DNA from 2 places in the Blautia sp. St.27G3 genome. Region 1 is predicted to be linked to the other one. Evidence: riboswitches for the same ligand, from Rfam matches in the RefSeq annotation. Region 1 holds a riboswitch; the other holds the start of a gene.
The links. Region 1 has a riboswitch for ZMP and ZTP ahead of AC6I2O_RS07140 (IMP cyclohydrolase). Riboswitches for the same ligand answer to the same signal wherever they lie in the genome.
Positions count from the first base shown of each region.

Region 2: it holds a riboswitch for ZMP and ZTP, as region 1 does, so the genes downstream of both, AC6I2O_RS16490 (formate--tetrahydrofolate ligase) here and AC6I2O_RS07140 (IMP cyclohydrolase) in region 1, are expected to answer to the same signal.

Region 1 is NZ_BAAGFO010000001.1:1,528,845-1,539,931, forward strand. It holds gene AC6I2O_RS07100 (DUF3991 domain-containing protein) at 1-805, shown strand, start outside; one part of gene AC6I2O_RS07105 (IS3 family transposase) at 991-1,234, shown strand; one part of gene AC6I2O_RS07105 (IS3 family transposase) at 1,234-2,135, shown strand; gene AC6I2O_RS07110 (ParA family protein) at 2,137-2,955, opposite strand; gene AC6I2O_RS07115 (hypothetical protein) at 3,091-3,270, opposite strand; gene pyrG (CTP synthase) at 3,631-5,256, shown strand; gene ptsP (phosphoenolpyruvate--protein phosphotransferase) at 5,317-6,930, opposite strand; gene AC6I2O_RS07130 (HPr family phosphocarrier protein) at 6,985-7,242, opposite strand; gene AC6I2O_RS07135 (phosphoribosylaminoimidazolecarboxamide formyltransferase) at 7,539-8,717, opposite strand; gene AC6I2O_RS07140 (IMP cyclohydrolase) at 8,741-9,457, opposite strand; ZMP/ZTP riboswitch at 9,606-9,709, opposite strand; gene AC6I2O_RS07145 (ABC-ATPase domain-containing protein) at 9,836-11,087, opposite strand, start outside.
Region 2 is NZ_BAAGFO010000003.1:496,815-507,901, reverse strand. It holds gene AC6I2O_RS16505 (Na+/H+ antiporter NhaC family protein) at 1-1,182, opposite strand, end outside; gene AC6I2O_RS16500 (SEC-C metal-binding domain-containing protein) at 1,625-2,125, shown strand; gene AC6I2O_RS16495 (YdcF family protein) at 2,179-2,928, shown strand; ZMP/ZTP riboswitch at 3,009-3,092, shown strand; THF riboswitch at 3,207-3,302, shown strand; gene AC6I2O_RS16490 (formate--tetrahydrofolate ligase) at 3,573-5,258, shown strand; gene AC6I2O_RS16485 (formate/nitrite transporter family protein) at 5,453-6,217, shown strand; gene AC6I2O_RS16480 (FMN-binding protein) at 6,402-6,917, opposite strand; gene AC6I2O_RS16475 (DegV family protein) at 7,099-7,965, shown strand; gene AC6I2O_RS16470 (Ig-like domain-containing protein) at 7,995-10,424, shown strand; gene AC6I2O_RS16465 (hypothetical protein) at 10,574-11,087, shown strand, end outside.

The DNA.
Region 1 (11,087 bases):
CTGGTGGTCACGGGGCTTCGGCGGCTTCTCCGCCCTCGACTATCTGATGAAAGTGCGGGAACTTGGCTTCGTGGAAGCCGTGCAGACCCTCACGGGGGACATGGGCGACTGGAAGCCGCCGCCCCCTGCCGTGAAAAAGGACGAGCCGAAAGTGCTGCTCCTGCCGCCGAGAAATGCGGACAGCGACAGGGTGTTACAGTACCTTTTCGGGCGTGGCATCGACTACGCCATCGCGCAGTACTGCATCGCAGACGGCACAATCTACGAGAGTGCCGACTACCACAATGCCGTTTTTATCGGAAAGGATGAAAGCGGAACCCCTAAGTACGCCGCCTGCCGTGGCACGATGGGGAGCTTCAAGTGGGACGCATCGGGCAGCGACAAGCGGTATTCGTTCCGACTTCTGGCAAGGGAGCCAACCCATACCGTGCATCTGTTTGAAGCCGCCATTGATGTGCTGTCCTACGCCACCTACCTCAAATGCGAGGGAAAGGATTACAGAATGGCAAACCTGCTCTCTCTGTCGGGCGTGTACCAGCCTAAAAAGGAGCTTGCGGAGAGCAAAATCCCCATCGCACTCACCACGTTCCTCAATGCCCATCCCCAGATAAAGACCATCTATCTGCATCTGGATAACGACAAGGCAGGACGTTTGTGTACCGCCGCCTTAAAAGAATTATTGCAGAAAGACTATCAAATCGTTGACGCACCGCCGCCAGTCGGCAAGGATGTCAACGATTTTTTAATGTCCTATCTGGGGATTGCAAGGCAGAAGCCGAGCCGTGAAAGGAGGGATGCCCGTTGACTGCGTAGGAGGTTTTACCGTTTCCCAAGCCAAAAACCGTAAGCGTCAAATAAGATAGTGGATAGAAAATGATATTGTCAATATTGGTTGACACTTTTTTTGCAAGGATTGTTGTGATAAAGTAAGGTTGTAACAGAAGTGGCTAATAAGATATAATCAAAATCACAAGAAAAGAGGTACCTATTATGCCACAGAATTACACTCCCGAGTTTAAGAAAAAGATTGTCCGTCTCCGTTTGGAAGAAGGAAGAACAATCAAAAGCATCACCGCGGAGTATAACATCTCCAAAGAAACGCTGCGCCGCTGGTGCAATGAATTCAAAGAAGAATGCCGGACAAGCCCCGATACAAAAACAGAGTATGATAACATGAAGGAGATGCTTAAGCTCAAAAGAGAAAATGAGGAGCTCCGAAAGGAGAACCTGTTTCTAAAAAAAGCAGCGGCATTCTTCGCAAAAGAAATCGATTAGAGGCTTATCGGTTTATAGAAGAACATCACAGAGAATTCGGGGTCCGCTGGCTGCTAAGGCGGCTTGGCATCTGTCCGAATGCGTATTACAACTACCGGAAACACCGGAAGGCGGCTTATCATGCCCAAAAAGAAGCAGTAAAAGCGCAGATCAGGGAAATTTACCATGTGCATAACGGGGTAGCAGGATACCGGACCATGACTGTCTATCTGGCGCGCAGGGGCTGCCATTACAGCACGGTTACCGTACATAAGTACATGAATACGGAAATGAGGCTGTATTCCCTTGTCCGCCCAAAGAAACCGGGCTGCCGGCGTGAAAAACCGCACAAAATCTTTGAAAACAGGCTGCAGCAAAAGTTTTGTGCAGGCAGGGCGAATCAGAAGTGGTGTACAGATTTCACGTATCTGTTTTTGAAAAATGGAGAAGTGCGCTACAATTGCAGCATTGTTGACCTGTATGACCGGAGTGTCATTGCAAGCGAGACAGACCGCCAGATCACCAGCAGTCTTGCTATCCGGACTTTGAAGAAAGCACTGGAATCACAGTCCCGGATCAATGGAGAACTGATACTCCACAGCGATCAGGGTTCCCAGTATACGTCAAAGGCATTTGTAGAATTCTGTGAATCTGTCCATGTGACACAGAGTATGAGCAAAGCAGGATGTCCATATGACAACGCCCCTATGGAAAGATATTTCAATACATTGAAAAATGAATGTGTGAATCTGTACGATTTCCAGACAGAGGAGGCACTGTATCGGGCAGTGGAAGAATTTGCTTATGTCACGTATAATCACATCCGCCCTCACAGCTATAATGGATACCGCACCCCTTATCAGGTACGGTTTGCATCTTAAATTAAAAGCTGATTTTTTTAGTCATAAGCGTTACAAAAATGCTTGACCACAACATTCCGAACTGCTCATAAGCTGCGGCTACCTTGCCGCCTTTGTCGTAGGCAAAAATGCTTTTCCCCTCTGCGGTGGCTTCCACGGCACGGATGGAATGGGGTATCTGGGTATCGAATACCTTGATTTTCTGCCCGTAGGCACTCCTCACCGTGGCGGTGATTTCCTTGGAGATATTCGTGCGGGGCATTACCATCGTCATAAGGATGCCGTCAATCCGCAAAGGGGGATTGATTTGCCGTCTGACTTTCGACACGGAGCGAAGCAACAGCTCTAATCCTTTGGCAGAAAGATAGTGGGGCTGCGTAGGGATAACCACGCTGTCAGCCGCCGCCAGTGCGTTGATGGTGAGCATACCAAGGCTCGGCATACAGTCCACGAGTACATAGTCATAGTTCTTTTTGACCTCGCTTATGCAGGTTTTAAGCACACTTTCACGGCTTATGGCGTTAATCAGCCTTACTTCCAAGCCCGACAGCTCAATGTTGGACGGTAACAGGTCAACGCCCTCATTGTGGTGCAGGATGCCTTGGGCGACATCAACGGATTTATCGTCTATGATGTCCTGCATGATGGTGGAGAGAGTGACCTGTAAATCGTCTGGTCTGTGGTAGCCGAGGGACATAGTTAGATTCGCCTGTGCATCGGCATCAATGAGCAGGACTTTCTTTCCCTGCTGTGCCAGAGTTACGCCCAGATTCACCGCCGTGGTGGTCTTGCCCACACCGCCTTTCTGGTTGGTTAAAGCAATCACTTTGCAATTTGACATAGGGTGCGTCCTCCTTTCGCATAGATTTAGCCGCTTTGTCAAGGCGGCTATGTAACTGTACCAGAGGACGCAGGACGCAAAAAAGCCGCCTATTCTTAAAATCCATAAGAATAAGCGGCTTCATGGTGATGTGCCTTAGACATATTCGATTTTCACTTTCTTTATCGGGGCGTTGGCTACCTTGAAGATAAGCTCGTCAACGCAGTCCCCGTATTTGCCTTGCCGTATGAGCTGGTTTTTCAGCTCCACAAGGCTATGTAAAAGTAATGATTTCTCCCTGCTGTCTACATATAAGTGGGTTTTCTTTTCCCTCATGCCGTCCACCGTCCTTTCTTAGCTTCATTATACCGTTATGGGGAAGTTCGGTCAAAATTGTAACTTTGCATTTCTTGGTATTTTACCGTATCAAGGCTCATTCCCCAGTAGTAAATAAGTAGTAAATAGGGGTTGCAATCCTCAAGAAATGCGGGGAAATGCTTTATTTTGCGGGGATAGTTGCTCATTTACTTGATTTTTAATATAAACAGTAAAAAAATATAGCATTTCCACCCAAACAGGTGTATAATAGCCCCATTGTTTTATTTTCGAAATTATAAAACCACTACAAACATACAGAAGACACCAGGCCAACGGCGGCCGGGCTGTCTTCTGTATTCTTTTTTTGGAGGAAAAATTATGCCAGTAAAATACGTATTTGTGACCGGCGGCGTTGTTTCCGGTCTCGGCAAAGGAATCACGGCGGCATCGCTTGGAAGGCTGCTGAAGGCAAGAGGTTACAAAGTAACCATGCAGAAATTTGACCCCTATATCAATATCGACCCGGGTACCATGAATCCGATTCAGCACGGAGAGGTGTTTGTCACGGACGACGGCGCAGAGACAGATCTTGATCTTGGACATTATGAACGTTTTATTGACGAGAGTCTGAACAAAAATTCCAATGTCACGACTGGAAAGATTTACTGGTCCGTCCTTCACAAAGAACGGCGCGGCGATTACGGCGGCGGCACGGTTCAGGTCATCCCGCATATTACAAATGAGATTAAGAACCGTTTCTACCGCGATTACTCCAGCGATGAAACACAGATTGCCATTATTGAAGTCGGCGGCACGGTCGGAGATATTGAGAGCCAGCCGTTTCTTGAGGCCATCCGCCAGTTCCAGCACGACATCGGCCATGAGAATGCAATCCTGCTTCATGTAACGCTAATTCCTTATTTAAAAGCTTCCGGGGAAATGAAGACGAAACCGACGCAGGCAAGTGTGAAAGCCCTGCAAAGTATGGGAATCTGGCCGGATATGATCGTCTGCCGCTCTGAGCATCCGCTTGACCAATCTTTGAAAGATAAGATAGCACTATTCTGCAATGTGCCTAGCTCGCACGTTTTACAGAATCTTGATGTGGAATATTTATACGAAGCGCCACTTGCCATGGAAAAAGAAAACCTCGCGCAGGTAGCCTGCGAATGCCTTCATCTGGACTGTCCCGCACCGGATCTCTCTGACTGGGAAGCCATGGTGGAAGCGCTGCGGACACCGACACGCGAAGTGGACATTGCCCTGGTTGGTAAATACATTCAGCTTCACGACGCCTATATCAGTGTTGTAGAAGCGCTGAAGCATGGCGGAATTGCCAGCCGTGCAGTTGTGAATCTGCACTGGATCAATTCCGAAGAGGTAACACAGGAAAATGCCGCCAGTCTTCTTGGAAACATGGATGGCATCCTTGTTCCCGGCGGCTTTGGAGACCGCGGCATTGATGGTAAAATCGAAGCGATCCGCTTCGCTCGCATGAACCAGATTCCGTTTCTCGGGATCTGCCTCGGCATGCAGCTTGCGATCATAGAATATGCCAGAAATGTAGCCGGACTGGACAAAGCGCACAGCATTGAGCTGGACCCACAGACGCCGCATCCGGTGATCGCACTGCTCCCTGACCAGAACGGTGTGGAAGATATCGGCGGAACACTCCGACTCGGTTCCTGTCCCTGCCTCCTCGATGAAACGACGAAAGCCTTTGGTCTTTATGGCAAAAAAGAAATCGAAGAGCGCCACCGCCACCGCTACGAAGTCAACAACGATTACCGGAAAATCCTGACAGATCATGGAATGACGCTATCCGGACTTTCGCCCGACGGGCGCATTGTAGAGATGATCGAGCTGAAAAACCATCCGTTTTTCCTCGCCACCCAGGCCCATCCAGAACTGAAATCGCGCCCGAACCGCCCGCATCCTCTCTTCCGCGGTTTCGTCGCGGCAGCGCTTGACCGACAGAAGCAAAAAGCAAAGTCAGCTGACTGATTTTATAATTCGACGCAAGAATTCCAGTCGATTTTGCAAACACGGTTATCAAAAATATAGTTAGTGAATTTTACGGATTAGCTCGCGAAGCGGAAGGATAAAGGCCGGGGACACGGACAGCTCGTCAATCCCCATTTCCACAAAACGTTTCGTGAGCTCCATATCTGCACCCAGCTCACCGCAGATGCCGACCCATATTCCCTCTCTGTGTCCGTTTTCCACCGTCATTTCGATCAGCCGGAGTACAGCCGGATGATGAGCGTCATAAAACGGGTCCAGCTTCGGGTTCTGACGGTCAATTGCCAGGGTATACTGTGTCAGATCATTCGTTCCAATGCTAAAAAAGTCCACTTCTTTTGCCAGTTCCCGGCTGATCAGAGCTGCTGCTGGAGTTTCTATCATAACGCCAAGTTCCACATCCCGGTATGTGGTACCAATCACACGAAGCTCTGCTTTTACTTCCTCGACCAGTTCTTTGATGCGAACAATCTCTTTCACAGAAATAATCATCGGGAACATGATGGAAATATTGCCAAACGCACTGGCCCGCAGCAGGGCCCGCAGCTGTGTTTTAAAGATTTCTTCCTGTGTCAGACAGATTCGAATAGCCCGATAACCAAGCGCCGGATTTTCCTCTGCGTCAAGTCCAAAATAATCTACATTTTTATCTGCACCGATATCCAATGTACGGATAATAACCTTCTTGCCTGCCATATTCTGGGCAACTAAGCGGTATACCTGAAACTGCTCGTCCTCAGTTGGATAATGATCAGACTCCAGGTACAGAAATTCGCTCCGGAAAAGGCCGATTCCCTCCGCATCGTTTGCAAGCGCCTCTGCCGTATCTGAGACGCCGCCGATATTCGCGTAGAGGTGAATCTCCCGCCCGCTTTGAGTCACGGTCTTCTGTCCCTTCAGTTTTTTCAGAAGATTGGCCCTGCGCGCTTCCTCCTCCATCTGTGCCCTTGTTTCCAGGATTTGGTCCTCATTCGGTTCAATGATTACAGTCCCTGTGAAACCATCTATAATTGCCAGCTTTCCGTCCCATTCCTTTTTTACCGGAATACCGATTACTGCCGGAATATTCATCGTTCTAGCAAGAATCGCCGTATGTGAATTTGCAGACCCATGTACCGTGACAAAGCCCAGCAGCTTCGACTTGTCAAGCTGAACCGTCTCGCTCGGCGCCAGATCGTCTGCGGCCAAAATGACCGGCTCTGCCAGACTCCCCATATCTGCCGCGTCTCCATGCAAAACTCGCACAAGTCGTTCTGAGATATCCCGGATATCTGCGGCTCTTTCTTTCATGTAGTTATCGTCCATGCTCGCAAACATCTGAGAAAAATTGTCTCCGGTTACTGCTGCCGCATACGCTGCACTCACCTTTTCCTGCCGTATCATACTACAGACTGACTCACAGTAATCCTCATCATCCAGCATCATCTGGTGTACTTCAAAAATGGCTGCCCCAGACTCCCCGACCTCTTTCAATGCCTTTTCATATAAATCCTGAAGCTCCCTGGCCGCCTCGCGCCGCGCGGATGCAAAACGATCCAGCTCTGCCTCCGAATCCTCCACGCGTTCCCGCTTCACAATCGCATGATTTTTCTCATAGAAAAAAATTCTTCCCATTGCAATTTTTCGCAAAATAGATTTTCCCTCATACTGTTCCATGCCGCATTCCCTCCGATTTTAACATCTTATCAAGCCAACTTCTTGTAAACTATCTTACAAGTTCTCCCGGAAAAATTTTTCGATCGCCGCACATGCTACGTCCTCATCCTCACCTTCCACCGTAACTGTAATAGTTGCACCTCTTTTAGCGCCCATGCTCATCAGCATCATAAGCTGCGTTGCAGATACCGTTTTTCCATCCTTTGTGAGATTAATCTTACTCGCAAACTGCTTTGCTTCCTTCACAAGCAGTCCGGCCGGTCTCGCGTGAAGCCCCAGTTCATCCTGAATGACATACTCAAATGATTTCATTTACATTTCCTCTTTTCTTGATGTATTGGAATCTGCCTTTTCTGCTTTCATTTTACGCGATACGTAATTACCCGTCAAAAGAAATCCGGCACCTTCCTCTTTTACCAGTTTCTCCGTATCGCTTCAATCTTATTCTCCGTATCTTTCAATAACATGCACATGGAATATTCCACAAAAGGCAAAATAAATCTTTCCTCTTATCCCAAAACACGTTGAAAAGTAAAATTTTGTTATTATGAAAAATGCCCACAGAGCATTCGGGCCAACTGCCGTATCTGCTCTGTGGGCTTTTCTATTTAATGATGGAACAGACGGATTCCGGTAAATACCATCGCCATTCCATATTTATTACAGGTTGCAATCACATCCTCGTCACGGACAGAACCGCCTGGTTCCGCAATGTATGCTACACCTGATTTATGCGCACGTTCAATGTTGTCGCTGAACGGGAAGAATGCGTCCGAACCAAGGGCTACACCCTGCATCTGATCAAGCCATGCACGCTTTTCTTCTGCGGTAAATACTTCCGGCTTTTCGGTAAAAATCTTCTGCCATGCACCGTCTGCCAGAACATCCATGTATTCTGCGCCAATGTAAACATCAATCGCATTGTCACGCTCTGCCCTTGTAATCTTGTCAGAGAACGGCAGGTTCAATACCTTCGGGCACTGACGTAAAAACCAGTTATCCGCTTTCTGGCCTGCAAGACGGGTACAATGAACACGCGACTGCTGTCCTGCTCCGATTCCAATTGCCTGTCCGCCTTTTACAAAGCAAACTGAGTTGGACTGCGTATATTTTAAAGTGATCAGCGCAATTTTCAAATCCATGGCAGCCTCTGCCGGAATTTCTTTTTTCTCCGTCACAAAGTCAGACATCAGCGCATCGTCAATTTTAAGTTCCTGACGTCCCTGCTCAAAGGTAATGCCATACACCTGCTTGCGCTCAAGCGGATTCGGACGATAATTTTCATCAATCTGAATCACATTGTAGTTGCCGTTTTTCTTTTCTTTTAAAATCGCCAGAGCCTCCTCCGTATAGCCCGGAGCAATCACTCCATCCGACACTTCACGCTTAATTAAAAGCGCCGTATCCTTATCACAGACATCAGACAGGGAAATAAAATCTCCAAAAGAGGACATGCGGTCTGCGCCGCGCGCTCTCGCATACGCACAGGCAAGCGGCGAAAGATTTTCATAATCCTCCACCCAGTAAATTTTTGCAAGCGTCTCATCAAGCGGAAGGCCGACTGCCGCCCCTGCCGGAGATACATGCTTAAAAGACGTTGCTGCCGGAAGCCCTGTTGCCTCCTTCAGCTCCCTGACAAGCTGCCATCCATTAAACGCATCCAGAAAATTAATATATCCCGGACGACCGGAAAGCACTTTGATCGGAAGCTCGCTGCCATCTTCCATATAAATACGAGACGGCTTCTGATTCGGATTACAACCATATTTCAATGCGAATTCGTTCATTATAGAATCTCCTCTTCTGCTATTTATTTCTGATTTTTATTTACAATTCTTGTCTCATAAGTGCCTGTCGCAAGATCAATATAACGAACAAACAGAGACACCTTGTTCTCCTCATTCAGACTGTTCCAGAGCATCTCTGTAAAAGCGTCCATATCGTCCGGAATAGCCACCAGCTTCGGTTCACCCTCAAAGCTCGGCAGCGGATTCCCGTCACACATGTAAGTGTGAATAAAATGTCCCTCGCCGGCCACACAGTTTTCATAGTTAAAAGTATAACGGTTGCAGGCCTCAGGATTTCCATTGTTGCTTTTTAAAATAGACATCTCATACCCATACACGCCGTCCTTCACGTGCATCACGCCGGAAATACGAGGCGTATAATTTGGTGCATCCGGCTCAAATTCACGGCTGCGCAGAGACTCTTCGAACGTCAGTCCCTTTTTCAGTCCCTCAAAAATCGTATCCGTCTGGTCGCCGTTTGTCACAATTGTGTCAGTTCCAAGCACGCGCACCGGTGCATAGATAATCAGACTCGGATCTGTCAGCTTTGACTCATCAAATGCCTGTGTGCGGATTCCCTCTCCATCCTCTGCAAAAATACGGTTTCTGCTGTTTTCACTTCTGCCCATAATAAAATAGGCTGCTGCTGCTTTCGTCCCGTCTGCCGTTCTGCCAATCACAATTCCCCGGCCCGGGTAGCTGTTTTCCCTCAGTTCGTTTTCCAAAACAGTCATTTTCATAGTTTCTCTCCTTTTCTTTTCCGGAATGCTATTTTTCTGTGTTCCAAAATCGGGATGTCACGGTAACACGGTATGGAGGTTCCTCCCTTTCAAATCCGCACCCGCACATACCACTGCACAAAAAAAGCCGCATTCCAGACATGTAATGAAACAATGCCCAGACGGTCGGCTTCCAAAGACTCATACTCCCTGTGGTTTTCTCGGCGACAAAATGCCGCCGAAACTCCACTTCCGTCAGTCATATGAGCAATAACACCATATCATTTTGCCAGAAAAAAATCAAGCTTATTTTTTAATCAAATCTATCTATCTTTTTCAGCCATACAGATTTGCATGACTCTAAGGAAACGCACGAATCAGTGTTTCTCTGACACAGTTCTACAGAAGTCGATATCTCGCCAGACATGCCAGTATCTCCTGTTTGCGCACCATCGCCGCAGCACCCGCTCCATAATTTCTCGGAGTTACAGACAGGATTCCCTCTTTTTCCAGCTTACGTGATACCTCCTCGGCAAGATACGCCGCTGTCTTTTTGCCGTCCGCCAGCTTTCCAAGCGTGTAAGAAAGAATATAGGCAAGCGCTGCCGTCTGGCTTTCATCCACAATCTGTTCCAGATACCGCAGATCAATCTCTGTTTTATCCAGACTCAGACTGTCCCAGCCATGTACACGCGCTTTTTCTATATTTTTTCTGGATACAGCTTTTTTGATCCACACCTTTCTGTCCGCCTTTTCCTCCGTCAGCGGCGCCGCAAGCTCTCTGGCGCGCGCCGTCACATCCTTTGTCACGTAGCAATCCATCTGCAACACCGTATCTGCCACGCCAAGAAAATCTCCGGAGCTGCCCGCTACAAGAACCGTGGATATTCCAAGATCTTGATACAGGCTCCGCACCTTACGGATGAATGGCGTAATGGGTTCCTTTTCATCAGAGACAAGGCGCGCCATCCGATCGTCTCGAATCATAAAATTTGTAGCCGATGTGTCCTCATCAATTAGCAGAACCGTACTACCACTTGCAAGCGCCTCCACCGTATTTGCTGCCTGCGACGTACTGCCGCTGGCATTTTCTGTTGAAAATCGGGCCGTATCGGTTCTGGTTGGAAGGTTTGTAATAAACATTGAAATGTCCGTCTCATGAATACACCGGCCTTCTTCTGCCCGCAGCTTAAACGCCCCTGCGTCTGTGATTACATACTCTCTGCCATCTCCCGCGATATGATGATACACACCGCGTTCCAATGCTTTCAAAAGCGTTGATTTTCCATGGAAACCGCCTCCGGCAACTACCGTAATTCCCTTTCGAATTCCCATACCACGAAGCGTTCCGCCATGCGGAAGTTCCATCGTGACTGCGAGACTTTCCGGGCTATTGAACACAACTGCCCCTCTCAGCGGCTTCTGAGACACTCCGCTCTCACGTGGAAGAACCGAACCATCTGCCACAAAGGCGACAAGCCCCTGCTGAACCAGCTGCTCCCGGATATACTCTTGGTTATCCGCGAGAAAAACTGCAGCCTCAAGCTCCTTTGCAAGCGGCATCTGTCCGCTGCGCCCAAAACCTGAGCTGCTTCGCGGCGTTCCCTGCTTCTGTCGCATTTCCGGTGACTGCTTTCCGGAAAAGGCCCGC
Region 2 (11,087 bases), on a different contig from region 1:
GAGAATTGCGAAGGTACCCCAGCTTGTACCGGTGGAAAAACCGAGGAAAGTACCGATTATGAACATAATGGCCGGAATAATGACACTTGCAGAGGCATTGGTGCCAACCAGATTTTTTACAAAATCAGCAATGCCGAGCGCATCTCCCATACCTTTCAAGGCCCAGGCGAAGATCAGAATCGCAACAGCCGGGATCATCAGCTTAAATCCATCTACAAAGCTGTCCATAAAGCCCTTAAAGGTAATGACTTTACGCGGAAGGTAGAGAATCATCATAAACAGGACTGTGACCATTGTGGCAAAAATTAGACTTGTCTCTGCATCGCAGCCTGCAAATGCAGTTATGATGTCTGTTGCGCCGTCGAGGTAACCTGTGTAGATCATGGCTCCGATGGCGGATATAATCAGAACGGCAACCGGAAGGACGAGATCCAGGACGTGGCCTTTTGTGAAATTCTCTTCCGGCTTTGTCTGCTCGAACTCTTCCGCGCCAGACGTAAACAGATCGCCCTTTGCAGCATTTCGTTCATGTTTTTTCATAAGGCCGAAATCAAAGCCTGTTAAAATTATGTAGAGAACCATGGCGAGCGTGAGCAGCGCGTAAAGATTGTAGGGGATGGTCCGGAGAAAAAGCTGGAAACCTGTAATACCGGCGTCTTCCGGAACATAGGAATTCACAGCAGCGGCCCAGCTGGAAATCGGCGCAATGATGCAGATCGGGGCTGCCGTAGCGTCAATGATATACGCAAGTTTTGCTCTCGAAACTTTAAAACGGTCTGTGACAGGACGCATAACAGAGCCGACAGTGAGGCAGTTGAAATAATCGTCTACGAAAATAAGAACGCCGAGGCCGGTTGTAGCGAGTAGGGCACTCTTTTTTGATTTAATTTTTTTGCCGGCCCAATTGCCGTATGCTCCAGAGCCGCCTGATTTTGCCATCAGAACGATAATCATTCCGAGGAGTACATCGAAAATCAGAATATTGAGGTTCATACTGTTTTTCATGATGTCAAAGAATGCGACAAAGGCATCCCATGGCTGAAAACCTGTGTATAGCAGCGCTCCCACAGCGATACCGACAAACAGGGAACTATAAACCTCCTTTGTGATGAGGGCCAGAACGATGGCCAGAAGCGGCGGCACGAGAGACCACCATGTGCCGATAAACATTGAAACATCCATAACTTAATTCCTCTCCCTTTCTTTCCTGAACTGACAGGTTATTTTTGTGAAATTATATCAAAAAATGTCGGTTTTTTCAATGAAAAATCTGCAGATGTACATTTTTCACATCTGCAGATTCAATAAAGGGGAGGATAAGTATTTTTTTATCTTTTGTATTATCATCGGAGGGGGATCCAATGATAAGAGCATACGCTAATCTCATAAGAAAAGCTTCCGATCGCTCCGATGAGCTGTTTTCCTGTGAGATTAGTTATAGTATGACCGCTTTTTGAGGGAATATACAGGGAATGAAAAAAATTTAAAAAAATATCTGAAAAAAAGTATCTTTTGTGAAAACACTGTGTTTTACTTGTCATGACAGATAAAGTGTTATATAATAAGAAAGAATTTTTTTAACGATCATTATGAAGAAAATTATGAAACAAAGGATGGTATCATTATGGGATTATTACAGACATGGAGAGATATAGCATACTCTCAGGAGACAGATAAAAAGCAGCTTCAGCAGTTTTGGTCTGATTACTTTCTGACAGAGAAAGGGATTTATGAACAGCTTCTTGAGAACCCGGAGGAGGCTGTTTCCGGTACAGTAAAGGAGCTGGCAGAGAAATATGATATTCCAGTTATGAAGATGACAGGCTTTTTGGATGGAATCAACGACAGCCTGAAAAAACCGAATCCGATTGAGGAGATGGAAGAGGATACGGTTGTCAGCCTTGATTTTGACAACGAACTGCTTTATAAAAACATGGTGGACGCAAAAGCGGACTGGCTTTACAATTTGCCGGCATGGGACAAGATTTTTGACGCAGAGAAGAAAAAAGCGCTTTACCTTGAGGCCAAAAAAATGAATACAATTGTAAAAGGGCGCAAGGTGGGACGCAACGATCCGTGTCCGTGCGGAAGCGGTAAGAAATATAAATTCTGCTGCGGCAGATAAAGATTTACCGTAAGCGGTCCAACAAGCTTAAAAAGATTGAAATAGGATAAGGTATGAAAAATTATTTACAAACAGGATGTCTGGTTCTGGGCATCCTGTGCTTTTTATATTATATTGCAATCGGTTTATATGCAGGGTTTCAAACAAGTATTGTGTGGATCTGGCTTGTCGGAGGTGGATTTTGTATGTTTCTCTGGCAGCTGCTCCTTCACCAGGACAGGAATCCGTCAGCAACCGTCCGATTTGTAATCGGGGTAATGGGAGCCTTGGTGGCGGTAGGGATGGTTGTGATTGCAGTATTTGGCAGCCGGATTGTAGGGGCTATGAGTGTAAAACCGGAGTCAGGTCTGGATTACGTCGTTGTGCTTGGCGCACAGGTGCGAGGGAAAGCTCCTTCACGGGCTCTGCGCCGCAGACTGGACCGGGCTGTTGCTTATGCGCAGGAAAATCCGGACACAATATTTGTGCTTTCCGGTGGGCAGGGACCGGACGAAGAGATATCAGAAGCGCAGTGTATGTATCAGTATATGATGCAGAAGGGGATTGCGGCAGAGCGGTTGTTGTTGGAAGATCAGTCTACCAGTACGGAAGAGAACCTTCGTTTTTCTGATGAAAAGTATGAATTAAAGAATAAGAAGGTGGGCGTAGTATCCAATAATTTTCACATTTACCGCGCAGTGAAATTCGCGAGGGCAGCAGGGTATCAGTCTGTTTCTGGTATTCCGGCTTCAGCAGATCTTGGAATGCAGCCGCACAATATTTTGCGGGAAATCTGTGCGCTTCTCGTGGACGCTTTGCACTGAAATTAATACAAAATTTCATTGATATTTTCTTGTCAATTTCTTGACGAGCCCGGAGTTATCTGCTATAATAAACGACAGTTGAAGGTTTTGATTGCTGACGGATTTTGTGGAGCACCACAAGGTAATCAAGATAATAGGGCTTGTCGACCGTCTGGACAGCATTTGAAAAACAAGTGTTGTCTTTTTTATTTATCAGGTCCAACCGTCAGGTGTAAAGAGCAAAAGCAGCAGACAGAAATCTTCATCAACAATTTTATATCTATTTCTTCTATAAAGAAAGTAGAGAAGATACAAGTACGTTAAGTGTCACAAGATGGGAAGGTCTTTTTGTGAACGAAGGAGTTCCTCCGCGTTACAGTATCGCTTCCGCTACTGCGTTAAGATGGATGAAGTGTCCCTTTGCGCAGTTTTAGTGCGGTTATCGGTATGGTAAAAGAAAAGCGGCGGATGGATTTTGCAGAGTCTGTATTTTGCAGAGGTTGCTTCGTTTGGATTCAGACCCTTTTCTGATTGCCTCCGGGAGCCGGGAAAACGGCAAGCCGGCTGGGTGCATGAGATTCATCAGACGCTTGAGGTGCTTTTTTTGTACCTTAACAAAACAGTTCATAAACAATTAAAATATATTTAAGGAGGATTTTACTACAATGGGATTCAAATCTGATATTGAAATCGCACAGGAAACCGTTATGTCTCCGATTACGGAGATCGCAGCAAAGGCTGGCATTGACCCGAAATATCTGGAGCAGTATGGAAATTACAAGGCAAAAATTGACTACAATCTTCTGAAAGATTCTGACAAGCCGAATGGCAAGCTGGTTCTTGTTACCGCGATCAACCCGACACCGGCAGGTGAAGGAAAGACAACTACGACAGTTGGTCTGGCTGACGGACTTCAGAAGCTTGGCAAAAATGTTATGGTAGCTCTTCGTGAGCCGTCTCTCGGACCGGTATTCGGCGTTAAGGGCGGAGCAGCAGGCGGCGGATACGCACAGGTAGTTCCGATGGAAGATATCAACCTTCACTTCACAGGTGACTTCCACGCAATCGGCGCAGCAAACAACCTGCTTGCAGCTATGATTGACAATCATATTTACCAGGGCAATGCGCTGAACATCGACCCGCGTAAGATTACATGGAGAAGATGTGTGGATATGAACGATCGTCAGCTTCGTTTCGTGGTAGACGGACTTGGCGGAAAGACGAACGGTATGCCGAGAGAGGATGGTTATGACATCACTGTAGCATCTGAGATCATGGCAGTACTGTGTCTTGCAAGTGACATTACAGACCTGAAGAACCGTCTTGCACGGATCATCATTGGATATACATATGGCAAGGTTTCCGAGCAGAAGCCGGTAACAGCAGGCGATCTGAATGCACAGGGTGCTATGTGTGCACTGCTGAAGGACGCTCTGAAGCCGAACCTTGTTCAGACTCTGGAGCATGTACCGGCTATCGTACACGGCGGACCGTTCGCAAACATCGCTCACGGATGTAACTCCGTAATCGCTACAAAGATGGCTCTGAAGCTTGGTGATTATGCGATCACAGAGGCAGGCTTTGGTGCAGACCTTGGAGCAGAGAAGTTCCTTGATATCAAGTGCCGTATGGCAGGACTGACACCGAACGCAGTTGTTATCGTTGCTACAGTTCGTGCACTGAAATACAACGGCGGCGTGGCGAAGGCTGATCTGAACAATGAGAACCTGGAAGCACTTGAGAAAGGTCTTCCGAACCTTCTGAAACATGTAAGCAACATCAAGAACGTATACAAACTTCCGTGCGTGGTTGCAATCAATGCATTCCCGACCGATACAAAGGCAGAGCTTGACCTCGTAGAGAGCAAGTGTAGAGAGCTTGGCGTAAACGTTGCACTTTCTGAAGTATGGGCAAAGGGCGGCGAAGGTGGAAAACGCCTTGCAGAAGAAGTAATCCGTCTTGTAGAAGAGCCGAACGACTTTACTTACAGCTATGAGCTGGAAGGAAGCATCGAAGATAAGCTGAATCAGATCGTACAGAAGATCTACGGCGGCAAGAAAGTGGTTCTGACTGCAAATGCACAGAAACAGGCAAAAGAGCTTGAGGCACTTGGCTACGGCAACTGCCCGATCTGTGTGGCAAAGACCCAGTATTCTCTGACAGATGACCAGACAAAACTTGGCGCTCCGACGGACTTTGAAGTTACGGTACGTAACCTGAAGATTTCGGCAGGTGCAGGCTTTATCGTAGCTCTGACCGGAGAAATCATGACAATGCCGGGTCTGCCGAAGGTTCCGGCTGCAGAGAGAATTGATGTAGACGAGACAGGAAAGATTTCCGGACTGTTCTAAATTCTGAAAAGACCATACGTGGATTTGAGAAGATCAGATTCAGATGTGTTGAAATTGTTTTGGCCAAAAGCCGGGCGGCTTGATACGCGCCCGGCTTTCTAACTATATTTTATCAGTCAGCTGGCAGTTGCAGGGGTAGAAAAGACGGAAGCGCAGCTGCAAACTGATTGGAACGTGTGCAGGGAGGAAACGATATGTTTAAAAATGAAATAGAAGCAGTAGGCAATACTGCCAGAGGAAAAGTCGGATTATTGGAAAAAAATCCGTTTGGTTATGTTTTGATGTCATTTCTGGCGGGATTATACATAGCATTTGGAAGTATTTTGATGGGAATTGTAGGCGGAAATATGGCAGGGGAACCGATGCAGAAGCTGATCTGCGGCATTATTTTCTCCGTTGGCCTTTGTCTTGTGACGGTTGCAGGCGCTGAACTTTTCACAGGCAATAATTTTGTAATGGCTGTCGGAAGCCTGACAGGAACTGTTTCCTGGGGAAAAACGATCAAGCTTTGGGTGGTATGCTACATCGGCAACCTCCTCGGTTCTGTTGTAGGCGCGGCTGTTTTTACGGCGACTGGAATTATGAGCAATGAAGCGGTTGGCACGTTCCTGACAAGCACAGCAGCTGCAAAGATGGCGGGAACTCCGCTCAATCTTTTTGCAAAAGCGGTTTTATGTAATGTGCTGGTATGCCTTGCCATCTGGTGCGGTGCAAAACTGAAATCCGAGGGTGCGAAAATCGCGATGAATTTCTGCTGCGTTGCTACCTTTGTAGCCTGTGGTTTTGAACACAGCATTGCAAACATGACTTTTATGTCCATCGGCCTTATGAACCCGCATGACGCTGCTGTGAATTTTGGAGGATTTTTCTATAATCTTGGTATTGTTACGCTTGGAAATATGATTGGCGGTATTCTGTTAGTGGCAGTTCCGTACTATCTGATTTCAAAAGATAAATAACAAAGATAAATAACATAGAAAAGAAACATAACATAGAAAAGATAAAAAACAGGAGGTGCTGCAAGGCCTCCTGTTTTGTTATACAGACCCATTTGTTGAACTGTTGGAGAAATGCCCCTACGGGGAACCGTTACAGTCCGCGTGTGCGATATTTGCTGCATTGCAAGTTTGGTTCCAAATTCACTTACTGCGACGTATTTGTTTCGTCAGATTGTGCAAGGCGCAGTGCGTCACTGATGGCAGAGAGAAGGAGCTGGGAGGTATAGCGGTTTTCCTGCGGACTTGTAATTCCCTCCAGGCTCTGCTTTTCCAGAATCTGAGATGCAATGTGATCCAGTGAAGGCGATACAAGAGGATAGGCGGCAGCCGTTGTTTCACTTAAATTTACAAGGCGGATGCTGTTGATGTGGTTCTGATCCACGGTAACTTCCACTTCAGCGGCCGAATTCCCCAGTGTAACAGGCGTCGTATAAATGCCGGGGCGATAAGAGAGACGGTCTGAGGAATCCCCGGACGTGGTTTCTGTACTTGGCGTACTCTGATTTTCTGCCTGGGGACCTGTGGATGCGCTTTCTTTTTTGGCTTTTCCGGTAAACATCAGAAAGAGGCAGACAGCCAGCAGGATGACGAGGAAAAGCAGCATCAGGGTGTAAATGACTTCGCGTAGTTTGAGGACAATGATTTTAGGCTTGGAACTCATGGTTTACTCCGATAAAAAATTTTATAGTTAATATATCTTATTTTGTGTGGTCAGGCATTATGCCTGTTACTGTTTTGTTTTGAGATTTAACTAGTATTTGCAAAGTTTTCCTGTTCGTGGTATGATTTCAAAAATGAATTTACCAGGTATAAAAGTAAGCTTTGATTTGGAGGGCATTTCAATGGATTATTTGATTACGACTGACAATATGGCGGATTTCCCAAAGGAGTATATTGCGGAGCACGATCTGCGTACGATGTCGCTTACGTATTTGCTGGATGGCAAGACGTATGATGCAGAGAATTCGCTTTCTTCTCAGGAGTTCTATAAAAAGATGCGGGAAGGGTGCATGCCGACAACCTCTCAGATTAATCCGGAGGAGGCGAAGGAAAAACTCGTAGAATTTTTGCAGTTGCACAAACAGATTATTCACATTGCATTTTCCGGAGGCTTAAGCGGTACTTATAACAGTGTGCGGCTGGCGGCGGAGGAGCTGATGGAAGAGCGTCCGGATTGCCGGATTACGGTAATTGATTCGCTGGCGGCGTCTATGGGTGAGGGACTCCTGGTACACAAAGCGCTCGAAAAGCAGGCAGAGGGCCTTTCTTATGAGGAGATGGTAGCGTGGCTGGAGGAGAATAAGATGCATGTGTGTCACTATTTTACGGTAGATGATCTGTTTCATCTCTACCGTGGAGGCCGCGTTTCAAAAACGGCGGCTGTCCTTGGCACACTCGTCAATATTAAGCCGGTATTGCATGTCGATGGCGAGGGACATTTGATTCCACTTTCCAAGGTACGTGGCCGAAGGAAGTCGCTGAATGCGCTTGTGGACAGCATGGAACAGAAAATGGGAAGTTTCCGGGAACAGAATGATATCGTCTTTATCAGTCATGGGGACTGCTATGAGGACGCAGTGTATGTAAAGGAGCAGGTGCAGAAACGATTTGGTGTTGACCAGTTCCTGATCAGCCCGATAGGCCCTACCATTGGCGCGCATTCCGGTCCGGGAACAGTGGCACTGTTTTTTATGGGCGATGCAAGGTGACGGATGTTTGCAGGAGGCAGGGGATAAAAATGAGAAAAAAATTGACGGCGATCGCCTTGGCTGTATTTATGGCAGTAGTACCTGTGGGAAGCGCTACGGCAGGCGAAGTGACGTTGGATGGAAACGCGTATGAAGAAATGCAGGCTGCGCCGGAGGAAAACGAACCTTCAGAAGCAGGGCAGGATACCGAGCTGATAAGCGATAGCGCCTGGGATTATGACGCAGCTGTGGAAATGGAAGAAGATACACTGCCAGACGAATTGTTTGTGGAACCGGGCGATGAAGAATCTGTGCTGGAGGAAGACAGCGCGATTGTGCAGCCAGAAGGAGATCCGTCTGAGCCAGAAGGAACTGATGGTTTTACACAGCCGGAAGAGGAGAGAGCTGAGCAGTCAGACGGTGGAACTGAAATTGGCCCGGAAGGGATACTTGTAGATGATTTTTTGGTAGCTGCCGAAGCGATAGACCCCAATCAGGAAGGGCTTACGGAGGAAGTGGCGCCGGAGCTTTTAGGAAATATTGTTGAGCAGCTTGCAACGAGTGGGTACGCGTCGGATGCACAGGCGGCCAAAGCCCGTACTTTTTATGCAGGCCAGTATGTAGATTCTTATGGCGGACAGCTTTCTGGGGAAGCAAGGAATGTATATGATGCGATGAAAGGCGCTTATGTGGATGCTAGGGTTGCGGTGAGTGACGATTCAAAGCTTGTGATTACATTTGCGGAGCAGTTCCCGATTGCGAATGCAACAGAGCTGGCGAAGGCTCAGGAAAGTGTACGTCGTATTATGCAGTCAGCGTTTGATGCATTTATGTATGACTATCCGGAGGTATTCTGGATGGATGCACCTATGTTTCTTTATAATTTTTCAAGTATGAATTATCCAAGTGTGGTGACAGGAATTACATTGTCTCCGCGCATGATTTATACAGGTGCAGGCATGGAGGTTGCGGCGTTTGATCAAGCGGTGAAAGCAGCATATCAAGCGGCAATACAAGGGCGGGATGTTTCTACAGCCAGTGGAAAAGTGAAAGCGATTCATGATTATTTGTGTAATCTTCTGATTTACGATGAAGGGACAACTGCGCTGGCAAAGGCATATGCGCATTCAGCTGCGGGCGTTTTTCTTTCTCCCACAAAGCGGGTTGTTTGCGAAGGGTATGCCAAAGCATTTAAACTTCTTTGTCAGGAGGCCGGATTAGAGAGTGCCTTGGTTGTTGGAAATGCGGGTGGCGCTCATATGTGGAATTATGTCAAAATGGATGACGGAAAATGGTATGTGATAGATGCTACATGGGATGACAATAGCAGCAACACACCAAGTACCGTTTATTGTCTGACAGGCGCATTATCCCGTGGAATGAGTGGATATACAATTGAGGCAGAACGAACAATTTATACTAATTTTTCAGGTAGTTTTTATACACAAAACTTTGCTGCGCCTATACTTAGAAGGGTTGGATATGAAAGTGGGGCTGAAGATTCCCATTATCATACATGGACCATACAGCGTCAAAATGCAACCTGTGCAAATTATGGAACAGAGTATGTGAATTGTTCTGCGTGTAATGAGAAAACGTTACAAGTTTTAGAGTTGATTAATCATAGGTTTACAAATTACGTATCAGATAAAAACGCCGGATGGAATCGCGATGGTACCATGACCGCTTTCTGTGAGAACGGCTGCGGCACGAAAAACACAGTAAATGATCCGGGGAGCGCCCGGATTCCGACGATAAAAGTCAACGTAACGAGCCTTACTCTGAAAAAAGGTCAGTCGACATCGGCTGTGAAGATTTCTGGGCTTGCAAAGGGCGACAAGATCAAAAGTTGGAAATCAGATAATACGAAAATCGTAAAAGTAAACAGTAAGGGAAAAATTACAGCTCAGAAAAAGACAGGTAATGCAACGGTAACAGTGACGCTGGCGTCCGGTCTGAAAAAGAGTATTACCGTGAAGGTGCAGTCAGGCGCGGTAAGGACTACAAAGATTACGGGAGTTCCGAAAACGTTAAAGCTTTCGCTTGGCAAAAAGAAAGCGCTGGCGCCTGTGATCAGTCCGATTACAAGCCAGGAGAAGGTTACGTACGCTTCTTCTAATAAAAAAGTAGCGTCGGTTAGTTCTAAGGGTGTAATTACGGCAAAAGGGTCCGGAAAAGCTAAAATAACGGTAAAATCGGGAAGTAAAAAGGCGGTAATGACCGTTACAGTGCCGAAAATGGCGCCCAAGAAAATTACAAATATTGCTGGATCGGTTACACTGAAGCGCGGAAAATCCAAGACACTGAATCCAAAATTGTCTCCATCCGGAAGCCAGGCTAAAATAACGTTTATTTCGTCGAATAAATCCGTAGCTTCCGTTTCATCCAAAGGAAAAATTACGGCAAAGAAAAAAGGCAAAGCAGTGATTACGGTAAAAGCAGGCAATGTCTCTGTAAAATGTAAGGTAACTGTTAAATAAAGTGTTCTTCTTTTTCTGTCATTTATTCCTGTAAGATTGGTATAAAAGCAATAAAAGCGTATATACTTATTACCATAACGGTCATACAAAGACAACCTCTGTTTTGACCGCCAGTTACAGGAATAAATGAAAAGGAGAACAGAATAATTATGAAACGTTGGAGAAAGTACGCATTATGTCTGGCCTGTGTGTGCTGTATGGCGCTTCTTGCAGGCTGCGGTAACGACAAAAACGACACAGTGGATGAAAATGCTACAATGACAGAGAATGGCAAAAATGATATGAATGGCAACAATGACAAGAATGATAAAAACGATAATGACAAAAACGGTACAGGAACTGTCGCTACTGAGAACAATGCAGAGACGGGCGCAGGCGGTACTGTGAACGGTGTAGACAATTCTCAGACAGATCGAGATGCACTGGATGATGATGAGACAGACAATAATACGGACAATAACGTAAACAGCGTGACAGACGAAAATGCATTAGAGAATGGCACCAATGTAAATGATACTGACACAGACGACAATACAAACAGAACAAGGACGGATGTGGGGACAGGCCTTGGCGATGCGGGCCGTGACATTGTAAATGGCGTAGGTGATGCTGGAAAAGATCTGATTAACGGTGTGGAAAATGCTGGCGATGCATTGACCGGAA